DNA from 2 places in the Bradyrhizobium sp. B120 genome. Region 2 is predicted to be linked to the other one. Evidence: riboswitches for the same ligand, from Rfam matches in the RefSeq annotation. Region 2 holds a riboswitch; the other holds the start of a gene.
The links. A riboswitch is a leader RNA that binds a small molecule or an ion and turns the genes downstream of it on or off. The one in region 2 is predicted to bind cobalamin.
Positions count from the first base shown of each region.

Region 1: linked by a shared signal. The riboswitch ahead of ACOIX3_RS39830 (TonB-dependent receptor) and the one ahead of ACOIX3_RS37560 (TonB-dependent receptor) in region 2 are both predicted to bind cobalamin.

Region 1 covers NZ_CP185242.1:8,570,786-8,576,392, forward strand. The annotation lists gene ACOIX3_RS39815 (ABC transporter substrate-binding protein) at 1-147, opposite strand, end outside; gene ACOIX3_RS39820 (ABC transporter ATP-binding protein) at 207-980, opposite strand; gene ACOIX3_RS39825 (FecCD family ABC transporter permease) at 977-2,020, opposite strand; cobalamin riboswitch at 2,133-2,331, shown strand; gene ACOIX3_RS39830 (TonB-dependent receptor) at 2,494-4,710, shown strand; gene ACOIX3_RS39835 (hypothetical protein) at 4,821-4,994, shown strand; gene ACOIX3_RS39840 (hypothetical protein) at 5,122-5,607, opposite strand, start outside.
Region 2 covers NZ_CP185242.1:8,093,956-8,099,562, reverse strand. The annotation lists gene ACOIX3_RS37580 (ABC transporter ATP-binding protein/permease) at 1-163, shown strand, start outside; gene ACOIX3_RS37575 (hypothetical protein) at 282-677, shown strand; gene ACOIX3_RS37570 (amidohydrolase family protein) at 1,051-2,541, shown strand; gene ACOIX3_RS37565 (CobW family GTP-binding protein) at 2,543-3,472, shown strand; cobalamin riboswitch at 3,698-3,894, shown strand; gene ACOIX3_RS37560 (TonB-dependent receptor) at 4,000-5,607, shown strand, end outside.

The sequences.
Region 1 (5,607 bases), 480 kb from region 2:
GTTTCGCGCTTTCTCGGCGGCCCAGGATTGCCAGGCATCGCGCGAAAAGCGGCTGAGGCCAAGGATCTGGTCCGGACCGGCCAGCGACAGCACGAGCTGGTCGCTGCAGACATTCATCGAGACGATACGCGGTCCAGCGGCGGACATGGGGCCGCACGACATCAGCCATGCCGCCGCGGCCAAAGCTGCGAGACGCCGCGTGCGCATCAGACATCCGCCCATGGCACGATGACGGCTTCGCGCTGGAATTCAGCGCGGTAGGCGCTGACCCGGAACACGCTGGCGAGAACTGCTTCCGACAACGCTTCAGCCGGCGCGCCCTGCGCCGCCAGCCGGCCCTCCGACAGCACCAGCACGTGGTCGGCAAAGCGCGCGGCGAGCCCGAGATCGTGGGTCACCACGATGACCAGCACGCCGGTGTCGGCGACGTTGCGCAGCTTCTGCATCACGTCGATCTGGTGACGCGGATCGAGCGAGGCGGTCGGCTCGTCGGCGAGGATCACCGGCGCCTCCACCGCCAGCACCCGGGCCAGTGCGACCCGGCTGCGCTCGCCGCCGGAGAGCTCGGTGACGCGGCGATCGCCGAACTCGGTGACGTCGACCGCCTGCATCGCCCGCAGCACCGCCTCGATATCCTTCGGCGACAGCCGCGCCGGATCGGTCGCGCCATGTGGATAGCGGCCGAGCGCCACGATATCGCGGGCCGGCAGCGGCCAATGCACCATGTGCCCCTGCGGCAGATACGCGAAACGCTTCGCCCGCTCGCGCAGCGGCAGCGACGCCAGCGCGTCGCCGCCGATCCTGATCTCGCCGTCGGAGGGGATCAGCCCGGCCAGCGCGCGCAGCAGCGTGGTCTTGCCCGCGCCGTTCGGGCCGACCAGCGCGACCAGATGGCCCGCTTCCAGCGATAGCGAAACATCGTGCAGCACTTCGCGGCTGCCGAGCGAGGCGTTGAGCGCGGTGGCGGACAGCAGCGTCATGCCACGCCTCCGCCGAGCGCGCGGCGTTCGCGCATGATCAGATAGAGGAAGAACGGCACGCCGATGATCGAGGTCAGCACGCCGACCTTGATGTCCGAGGTCGAAGGGATGATGCGCACCGCGATATCGGCCGCGAGCAGCAGCGCCGAGCCGGTGAGCGCGCTCGGCACCAGCAAACGCGCCGGATCGTGACCGATCAGAGGGCGCATCAGATGCGGCGCAATGAGACCGATGAAGCCGATCGTGCCTGACACCGCGACCGCGCCGCCGACGCCGAGCGCAGTCCCCGCGATCACGAGCAACCTTAGGCGTCCGACATCGACGCCGAGGCTCTGCGCCGCCTCCTCGCCGAGCGTCAGCGCGCGGAACGCGTTCGCCTGGCTGAGCAGGACGGCCGCGCCCGCGATGATGAAGGGCAGCGCCAGCGCCACGTGCTGGAAGCTGCGGTCCTCCAGCGAGCCGAGCAGCCAGAATGCGATCTCCAGCACCACGAACGGATTGCTGGAGAGATTCATCACCAGCGCCGTCGCAGCTCCGGCAAAGCTCGAGATCGCGAGTCCCGCGAGGATCAGAATCAGCAGCCCGGCATTCCGGCCGGCGATCGCGAGCAGCGCGAACACCGAGGCGAACGCGGCGATGATCGCCACCACCGGCAGTGCATAGGACCGCACATCGGCGAGGCCCAGCGCAATCACCAGCACCGCGCCGAATGCCGCCGATTGCGGCGCGCCGAACAGCGACGGCGAGGCCAGCGGATTGCGCAGCAGTCCCTGCAGCGCTGCACCCGATAGCCCGAGAATACCGCCGATCGCGAACGCCAGAATGGTGCGCGGCAACCGGATCTCGCGCACGATCACCTGCGCCACGTCGCTGCCGCCGCCGAACAGCGCCTCGATCACCGCAAGCGGCGACAGCCGCACCGGCCCGATGCCGAGCGAGAGCACCAGCAGCAGCACCACGAGCGCGAGCAGCGCCGCGGTGGCGCTCCACCGGCGCCGCGCCGCGACCTCGGCCGCCAAGGTAAAATCCTGCACGCTCATTGGATCCATGCTCTTACAGCGATCGCCGTGGCAGGCAAGCGACACCCGCCAAAAACCGTAGCCGCGCGACCGCTGCCCGACGTCCGCCGGGTTGACATTGCTGCCGAGCCGAACCCTAGATGAACATGACGGTTCTTTCACGAGATGAAAAGGGAATGCGGTGCGGGGAAACTTCCCCAACGCCGCGGCTGCCCCCGCAACTGTATGCGGTGAATCCTTCGTCAGATGCCACTGGGAATCTCGGTCCTGGGAAGGCGACGAAGGGTAACGACCCGCGAGCCAGGAGACCTGCCGTCAGCCGTGGTCACACGCGAAGATGCCGGTCGGGGAGTACAGGCATGAGCTTCACCTGATGCGAGAGCGCATGGTGAGACTGGTTCGCGGTGACGTGCCACTGACGTTACCGAGGTCTCACTTAGATGTTCTCCAACTCTTCCCCCCGGCGCCGCCGCGCGCTTTTGCTCGCGTCGACGATGATTGCGCCGACAATCGTTCCCTCGACCGCACGGGCGCAGCAGGCGCCCTCTCCCAATCAGCTGCCGGCGATCGAAATCACCAGACCCGGCGACCAGAATTTGACGCGCGCCAAGCCGGGCGCTGACGAAGCGCGGGCGCCGCGCCGCCCGGCGCCGGGCACCACGCAAGGCAACAATGTGGACAGCGGAGCAGGATCGAGCACGACAGGGACTGGACCGGCCACCGGAACGGGCGGCACAGGTGGCGGCGGCCGGCAGTTCGCCGGCATCGTCGGCTCTTCCTCGACCGTGATCACCGCCGACGACATCGCGCATTCGCCGGTGCAATCGCTGCCCGAGATTCTCGCGCAGGTACCCGGCGTGCAGCTGCAAACGCTTTACGGCGGGCCGAACGGCGCCAAGACCGCGGTCGACCTGCGCGGCTTCGGCGCGTTCGCCTCCGACAACACCCTGTTCCTGCTCAACGGCCGACGCCTCAACGACGTCGACAAGGCCGGCTTCGATCTCACTACGATCCCGCTCGATTCGATCGAGCGCATCGAGATCACGCGCGGCAATAGCGGCGCGGTGCTCTACGGCGACAACGCGGTGGGCGGCGTGGTCAACATCATCACCAAGACCGGCGCCGGCGGTCCGCCGGCCACGATCCGGGCCGAAGGCGGTTTCGGTTCGTTCAACACCCGCATGGCCGCGGTCTCCGCAGCGCTCAATGCGGGCCCGTGGTCGACCTCGTTCTACGGCAACGGCATCAAGTCCGACGGCTACCGCGTCAACAACGCGCTCGACCAGCGCAACGCCGTCGGCAACGTCAACTACACGACATCGGATCTCGCCGCCTTCCTCACCGTCACCGGCAGCGACCAGAAGCTCGGCCTGCCCGGCGGACGGCTGGTCGATCCGTCGATCGGCGTCAACGAGCTGCTCACCGATCGCCGCGGCGCCGCGACACCCTTCGACTATGCCAACCAGCAGACCGCCAGCGTCACCACCGGCTTCACCAAGACGCTGATGTATGGCGTCGACCTCATCGTCGACGGCGGCTGGCGCCAGCGCGAGACGCAAAGCGGCTTCTTCGGCACCGTGCCGACCATCAGCTTCGCCTCGACCTACAATGATGCCGCGCTGCAGACCTGGTCGATCACGCCGCGGCTCAGCGTCAAGAACGTGATGCTGGGCATGCCGTCGACGATCCTGACCGGCATCGACTATTACGATTCGACATTCCGCGAAGCGCGTGGCGCCTATCAAGGCGTCGATCCCACCCACATCTACAATATCGAGCAGCAGACCGTGGCCGGGTACTGGCAGCATACGATCGGCCTGCTGCCGACAACCGACTTCTCCTACGGCGCGCGCGTCCAGAACACCAGCGTGTCGGCACGCGATCGCTACGATCCGAGTGCGCCGTTTGCGTTCGACACACAGGCGGCGCCGCTCGACAGCAACGAGACGCAATACGCGCTGCATGTCGGCGCCGAGCATCGCTTCACCGACACCTTCTCGATGTTCGGCCGCGCCGCCCGCGCATTCCGCACGCCCGACGTCGACGAGCGCGTCGCCTCGGGTCCGTCATTCGACCCGCTGACCTTCGCCCCGATTCCGCAGAACTTCCAGCTCAAGACCCAGACCTCGCAGGACGTCGAGGGCGGCTTCCGGGTCAAGACCAACCTGTTTCAGGTGCAGACCAGCGTCTATCTGATGGATCTCGAGAACGAGATCCATTTCAACCCGGTGCTGTTCTACAACGTCAACCTCGACCCGACCCGCCGCTACGGCTCGGAGACCAGCGCCTCGCTCAGGGTTAGCGACAGCGTGACCCTGCGCGGCGGCATGGCGATCACCCGCGCCGTGTTCCGCGAAGGCATCTGGGCCGGCAACGACGTGCCGCTGGTGTCGCGCTACACCGGCAATCTCGGCGTGACCTGGAACATCTGGCAGAACTATCTGGTGTTCGATGCCACGGTGCGGGCCTGGAGCTCGCGCATCATGGACAACGACCAGGCCGGCACCCAGAGCCGGATTCCCGGCAACGCCACCGCCGATCTCAAGCTCAGCGGGCAAGTCGACCGCTTCTTCTGGTCGCTGAGCGTGAACAATCTGTTCAACGCGCTGTACTACGACTACGCCATTGCGAGCTCGTTCACGGCCGGCCGCTTCTCGGCCTATCCGCTGCCCGGCCGCACCTACATGGTCAGGGCGGGCGCGACGTTTTAGAGCTATCGGCGCGGCGGGTGTGACCCCGCCGTGCCACCTCCTCATATTACAAGCGGCCGCAAACTGGAGTAGAATTCCGGCAGATGATTTGACCCGCGCAGGGGAAACGCATGGCCAAGGCCGGAAAGAAGAGCAAGGGCAGCGGCAAGATCGACGACAAGACCGACGACAAGTCGAAAAAGCCTCCGCCTCCCGCGACGCCACAGGACGACGATTATTACGAGGACGGCGACATCGCCACGCCGAAGGTCGATCGCTACGGCAATGATGACGAGCCGTTGTGAGGGGTTGAGCGATATCCATCCCCCGTCGTCCCGGGCAAGCGAAGCGCGACCCGGGACCCATAACCACGAATGCCAATTGTCTCGCAATGCTGGGGCCACAGCCTTCTTCGACAACCCAATACTGTGGTTATGGGTCCTGGCTTTCGCCAGGACGACGTGGTGAGGTATCTCGCAGAAAATCCTCCCCCTCGATCGTCTTGATACTTGCGCGATCCAGCAGATGCGCACCGAAGCCGCCGCGCGCCAGCGATGCGGCGATCGGCGGCGATGCCAGCAGCAGCGCGGTCGTCATCGCGAGCGGTACGGCACTGAGCCAATCGAGCCGCACCGGCGTCAATTCCTCGGAGCTCGCCCGATAAAGACCTTCGCCCGCGGCGATGCGGCCACATTCCCTGATCAGGTCGCGCCGCGTGCCGTCGCGCGATGCGCTGCCGAGCAGCGCCTGCATGGCGAGATGCGTCCGCACCCCGGCACGGCCCTCGGGTAGCGGCGCCGGCGTCTCGCCCAGCGAGACGCGCAGCAGAAGATCGACCAGATCGGTGCCGGACCGGTACGCGTTGACAGGCTCGACCAGCCGCGGGTTGCAGTCGATCAGCAGCGGCGTTGCGCTGTC
Region 2 (5,607 bases):
CACCACGCTTGTGATCGCACATCGTCTCGCGACCGTGCTGTCCTGCGACCGGATCCTTGTGATGGACCAGGGCCGGATCGTCGAGCAGGGCACCCACGCCGAGCTGGTTGCCGCGGGCGGCCTCTATGCGCGGCTGGCACGGCTGCAGTTCGAGGGCATTTGAGCGGACCGAACGCACTTATGCCGCTCCTATGAGATCGCTTGCGCGTTCCCCTCGAAAACCTATTGCCTCGCGAGGATAGTCGCGCCGCGCCAAAATCGGCGTGCGGAGTGTCTCGTTGATGCGCAGTGACGGAGTGACCGAACCGCAGGGCAAGCTGCTCTGCGCCTGGCAACTCGCAGTGCTGCGCTTCGCGGTGACGCTCGACAATGCCGAGCGGATGCATGTGCTCGCCGTCGCCGGTGAGCTTGATCGGTTGAGCGGCGCGGCCGAGGGCGCGTTCCAGTTCTTCCGCAGGACGACTGCGGAGCTCTGTCACGCCATCACCGGTAACGATGCGCATGCCGAGTCTATCGTACGGCGCTTCGAGTGGCAGATCGACAATCCGCGATTGCGGCGGGCCTTCGAGGCTGCGATCGCGAGAGACCAGACCCCGCCGAAGATCGTCACAAGCCGGACCAGGCCGAGCGAAGATCTCTGGAGAGGCCTCGCCCCGCGACGCGCCACCGGAACGTAACGAACTCACTGCGAGGCCAAACCCGTCATCCCCGCGCAAAGGCTTCGCCTTTGTCGCTGGAGGAGCGCGGCACGCGTGTCTCGAAGGATGCACGGCCCGGCCGGTGGCCGTCGATCCTTCGAGACGCCGCTTCGCGGCTCCTCAGGATGACGGGGAAAGCAGGGAATCAGCCGAGCCGACGTTAATCTGGTCCTGTCCTTCTCGCATCGCGCGAAGGACGACTGCGTTACACCACGTCGCAACGATCCCGATCCGGTCGTCGCGATAGATGCGATGCATTTTTGTCTCTTGGCCCCGCTTGGGTCCGGTCGTAAGCCTTTGATGAGGGCGGCCGGCCGGGACCGCGGTGTCGGACAATGCGGGGAGTGGCGAGATGGGTGGTTTGGTGATCAGCGGCGGCCGGGTGGTGGATCCGGCCAGCGGGATGGATGCGATCGGCGACGTCGCGGTCGTCGACGGCAAGATCGCCGCGGTCGGCACCGGGCTCGGCGGCGCCGAGCGCCAGATCGACGCCACCAGACTTGTGGTGGCGCCCGGCTTCATCGACCTGCACGCGCATGGCCAGACCATTCCGGCCGATCGCATGCAGGCGTTCGACGGGGTGACGACATCGCTCGACCTCGAGGCCGGCGTGCTGCCGGTCGCGTCCTGGTACAAGCGCCAGGCCGAGAAGGGGCGGGTGCTGAACTACGGCGCGGCCGCCAACTGGGCGTTCGCGCGGATCGGCGCGATGACCGGCTCGAACGCGGAAAGCTCGCTGGAATCGTTTGGCGCGGCGATGCGCGATCGCCGCTGGATCGAGAACGTGGCGACCGAAAGCGAGGTCGGCGGCATCCTCGCGCGCCTTGCCAACGGACTGAATGAGGGCGGCATCGGCATCGGCATTCTCAACGCCTATGCGCCGGGTGCCGGCGTGCAGGAATTGACTGCCGTGTGCCAGCTCGCGGCCGATCATGCGGTGCCGACCTTCACCCACGTCGCCTACATGTCGCGGATCGATCCCGAGAGCGCGGCCGAAGCCTATATCCGCCTGATCGGCTATGCCGGCGCCACCGGCGCGCATATGCACATCTGCCACTTCAACTCGTCGAGCAAGACCGACATCGAGCGCTGTGTCGCGCTGATCGCAAAAGCGCAGGCGCAGGGCCTGCCGATCACGGTGGAGGCCTATCCCTACGGCACCGGCTCGACCGTGCTGGCGGCGACCTTCTTCAGCGATCCCAAATTCGAGGAGCGCAATGGCCTCGGCTATGATTCGGTGCAGCGCGTGACCGACGGTCACCGCTTCGGTAGCCGCGAGGAGCTGCTGGCGGCGCAGGCCGCGGAACCCTCGACGCTGGTGCTGTGGCATGTGCTCGATATCGAGAACAACGCGCATCATCGCGATCTGCTCGACATGGCGGTGCTGTATCCAGGCGGTGCGATCGCGTCCGACGCGATGCCGTGGACGCTGTCGGACGGCCGCCCCTACACCGGCGACGCATGGCCGCTGCCTGATGATGCCACCTCGCATCCGCGTTCGGCCGGCTGCTTCACCCGCTTCATCCGCGAATGGGTGCGCGAGCGCCGGAAGGTGTCGCTGCTCGAGGGCATCCGCAAATGCGCGCTGATCCCGGCCGAGATTCTGTCCGCGAGCACGCCGGCGATGCGCGCCAAGGGCAGGCTGCAGGTCGGCGCCGACGCCGACGTCGTGGTGTTCGACTTCGAGACGCTCAGCGACCGCGCGACCTTCTCCGCGATGAACCGCCCGGCGGAAGGCGTGCGGCATCTCGTGGTCAGCGGCCAGCCGCTGATCAATGATGGCGTCCTCGACGTCGCGGCACGGCCGGGCCGGCCGGTGCGCCGGCCGGTTGCCGGAGGCTAAGATGCCGGTCCCGATCCTGCTGGTCGCGGGTTTTCTCGGGGCGGGAAAGACCACGGTCGTGAACCATCTGCTGGCGCATGCGCAAGGCCGGCGCATCGCCGCCGTGGTCAACGATTTCGGCGCGATCAACATCGACGCGGAGCTGATCGCCGGCGCCAGCGACGGCGTGGTCAGCCTCAGCAATGGCTGCATCTGCTGCACGCTGGAAGGCGATCTGCTGCGCACGCTCGCTGGCCTGCTGCGGCGGGATCCGCGTCCCGAATTCATCGTGATCGAGACCAGCGGGATCGCCGATCCCGCCGACATCGTGCGCAACCTGATGGATCCCGTGATCTGGAAGGAGGCACCGCTGGAGACGGTGCTGTGCGTGGTCGACGCGACGCAGCCCGCGGCGATGCTGGACGATGCGCTGCTGCGCTCGCAGCTGCGCGCGGCCGATGTGGTGGCGCTGAGCAAGGTCGATCTGGCCGATACAACCGCGTGCGCGGCGATCCGCGATGCGGTGCGGGCCGTGCGTCCGGCGGCCGTGGTCGTCGATGCCCTGCATGGCGAGGTGCCGGCCGCGCTGCTGTTTCCCGCGGACCTCGATCAGGTGCCGGCGCCGCGTGAGACCGCGCCGCGACGACCGGTAGCCGATCGGTTCGAGACGCTGAGCTGGACCTCGGAGCGGAAGGTAGCGCTGCCGCGCTTGCAGCAGGCGATCGGCAGACTGGCGCCGAAGCTGGCGCGCGCGAAGGGATTGTTCGAGACGGTCGAGCAGCCGGGACGGCTGACGGTATTTCAACTCGCCGGCGGCCGCGCGACGTTGGCTGCCGGCGGTGTGCCGGCACCGGGAGTGCCACGCACGCGAATCGTTTTCATCGCCGAGATGGGCGCTCTGTCGCGGGCCGAGATCGATGAGGTGATGCAGGGATGCGTCGACCTTGAGTGATGCGAGCTTGCGTTTCCCGTCACCCTGAGGAGCGCGAAGCGCGTCGCGAAGGGTCGATGGCCCGGCTGGTGGCCGTGCATCCTTCGAGACGCGCGTGCCGCGCTCCTCAGGATGACGGGTTACCTCTCCGCGTCAGCCGCGGATGTCGCTGTGTCATCGCCGCAGCACCATCCCGCAAAGCATGTGTGCGACAATCGCATCGAATTGACAGCCCATCCCGCACCACCTATCGTTTCTGTCGACGGTTCCCTTCGGGGATCAAAAGGGAATGCGGTGCGAGGGTAACCCCAATGCCGCAGCTGTCCCCGCAACTGTAAACGGCGAGCCTTTCGTCAATTTGCCACTGGGCTGTCAGGTCCGGGAAGGCGTCGACAGGCGATGACCCGTGAGCCAGGAGACCTGCCGTCAGTCGTGGTCACACGCGAGCACATCGGGCGGGGGCGTCCTGGTGGGATCGGAGCACTGCCTTTGGGGCAATGCGCCAGTCCGCGTTCGCGGTGACGTGCCACGTTACCGCGAGTCCTTTCATGTCTCCGTCTTCTCCCGCCGCGCGCCGTTGGCGCCTCGGTCTCGTTTGCTCCCTGTCATCGCTGCTGCTGCCGGCCGAGGGGTCAGCACAAACAGCTCCACCCACGACGCTCGATCCGGTCGAGGTCTCGCCCTCGACATCCGCAAAGCCCAAGCCTGCGGCGCGAAGCAGCAATCCCGCCGCTGCATCGCGGCCGCGCGCCAGAGCTGCAACGGCGGCGGCAACCGCTGGCGCGCCGCGCGCCGCGGCGTCGGGCGCATCGGGATCGGCATCGCCGACGCTCAATGCCTCCGCGCAGGGAGGTACCGGCAGTCGTCTCAACCTGACGCCGCTGCAGACGCCAGCCAGCGTCGAGATCCTCACGTCGCAAACCATCGCCGAACGCGGCCAGCATAATGTGCTCGATGCCGTCACCCAGAATGCGGCCGGGTTCATCGCAACGCCGGCGCCCGGCAATGGCGGCCTGTCGTTCAGCACCCGCGGCTTTGCCGGCAGCAACTCGGTGATGACGCTGTATGACGGCACACGCTTCTATATCGGCTCAGGCACCCTGACGTTCCCCTACGACACCTGGTCGACGCAACGCATCGAGGTGCTGCGCGGTCCGGCCTCGGTGCTGTACGGCGAAGGCGCGATCGGCGGCGTCATCAACGTCATTCCGAAGAAGCCGCAGGGCACGCCCTACAACGAGGCCGAAGTCTCGCTCGACAGCAACATGACGCGGCGGCTCTCGGTCGACAGCACCGGTCCGATCAATCCCAATGTATCCTACCGCATCAACGCCACCGGCAACATGTCGGACGGCTGGGTCGATCGCGACAAGACCTCGAATGCGGTGGTCTCCGCCGCCGTGCGGGTGCAGGCATCGGACAATCTCGCCTTCACGCTGTCAGAGGATTATGGCGACCGCAGCCCATCGCGCTATTTCGGCACGCCGCTGATCAACGGCTCGATCCAGGACGTGCTGCGCTTCAAGAACTACAACGCGTTGGACAGCGCGATCCGCTATCAGGACAGCTGGACCCAGTTCAAGACCGAGTGGGACGTCGCCGACGGCGTCAAGATCAACAACACGCTGTACTATCTGACCAGCGAGCGGCACTGGCGCGATATCGAAAACTACACCTTCAATCCGAAGACCCAGCTGATCGACCGCTCCAGCTACATCGAGATCTTCCACGACCAGAAGCAACTCGGCAACCGGATGGATACGACCTTCAGCGGTCACGTCTTCGGACTTGCCAACCAGTTCGTTGCCGGGTTCGACGTCAACCGGATCGACTTCACCCACACCAACAATTCGCCCTATGGCGGCGCGTCGTCGGTCAATCCTTACGTGTTCGATCCCGGATCGTTCTTCGCGACGACCACGGCGACGACGCCGGGCTTCAACGCGATCGTCAATCAATACGCGCTGTTCGCCGAAGATCGGCTGTCGCTGACCGATCAATTGTCGCTCGTCACCGGCGTCCGGTACGATCGTCCCGAGGTCGATCGCACCGATTACAAGACGCCGGCGAACAGTTTTGAAACCACGCTGTCGGGCACCAGCTGGCGAACCGGGTTGGTGTACGAGCCGATCAAGAACCTCGCGTTCTATGGTCAG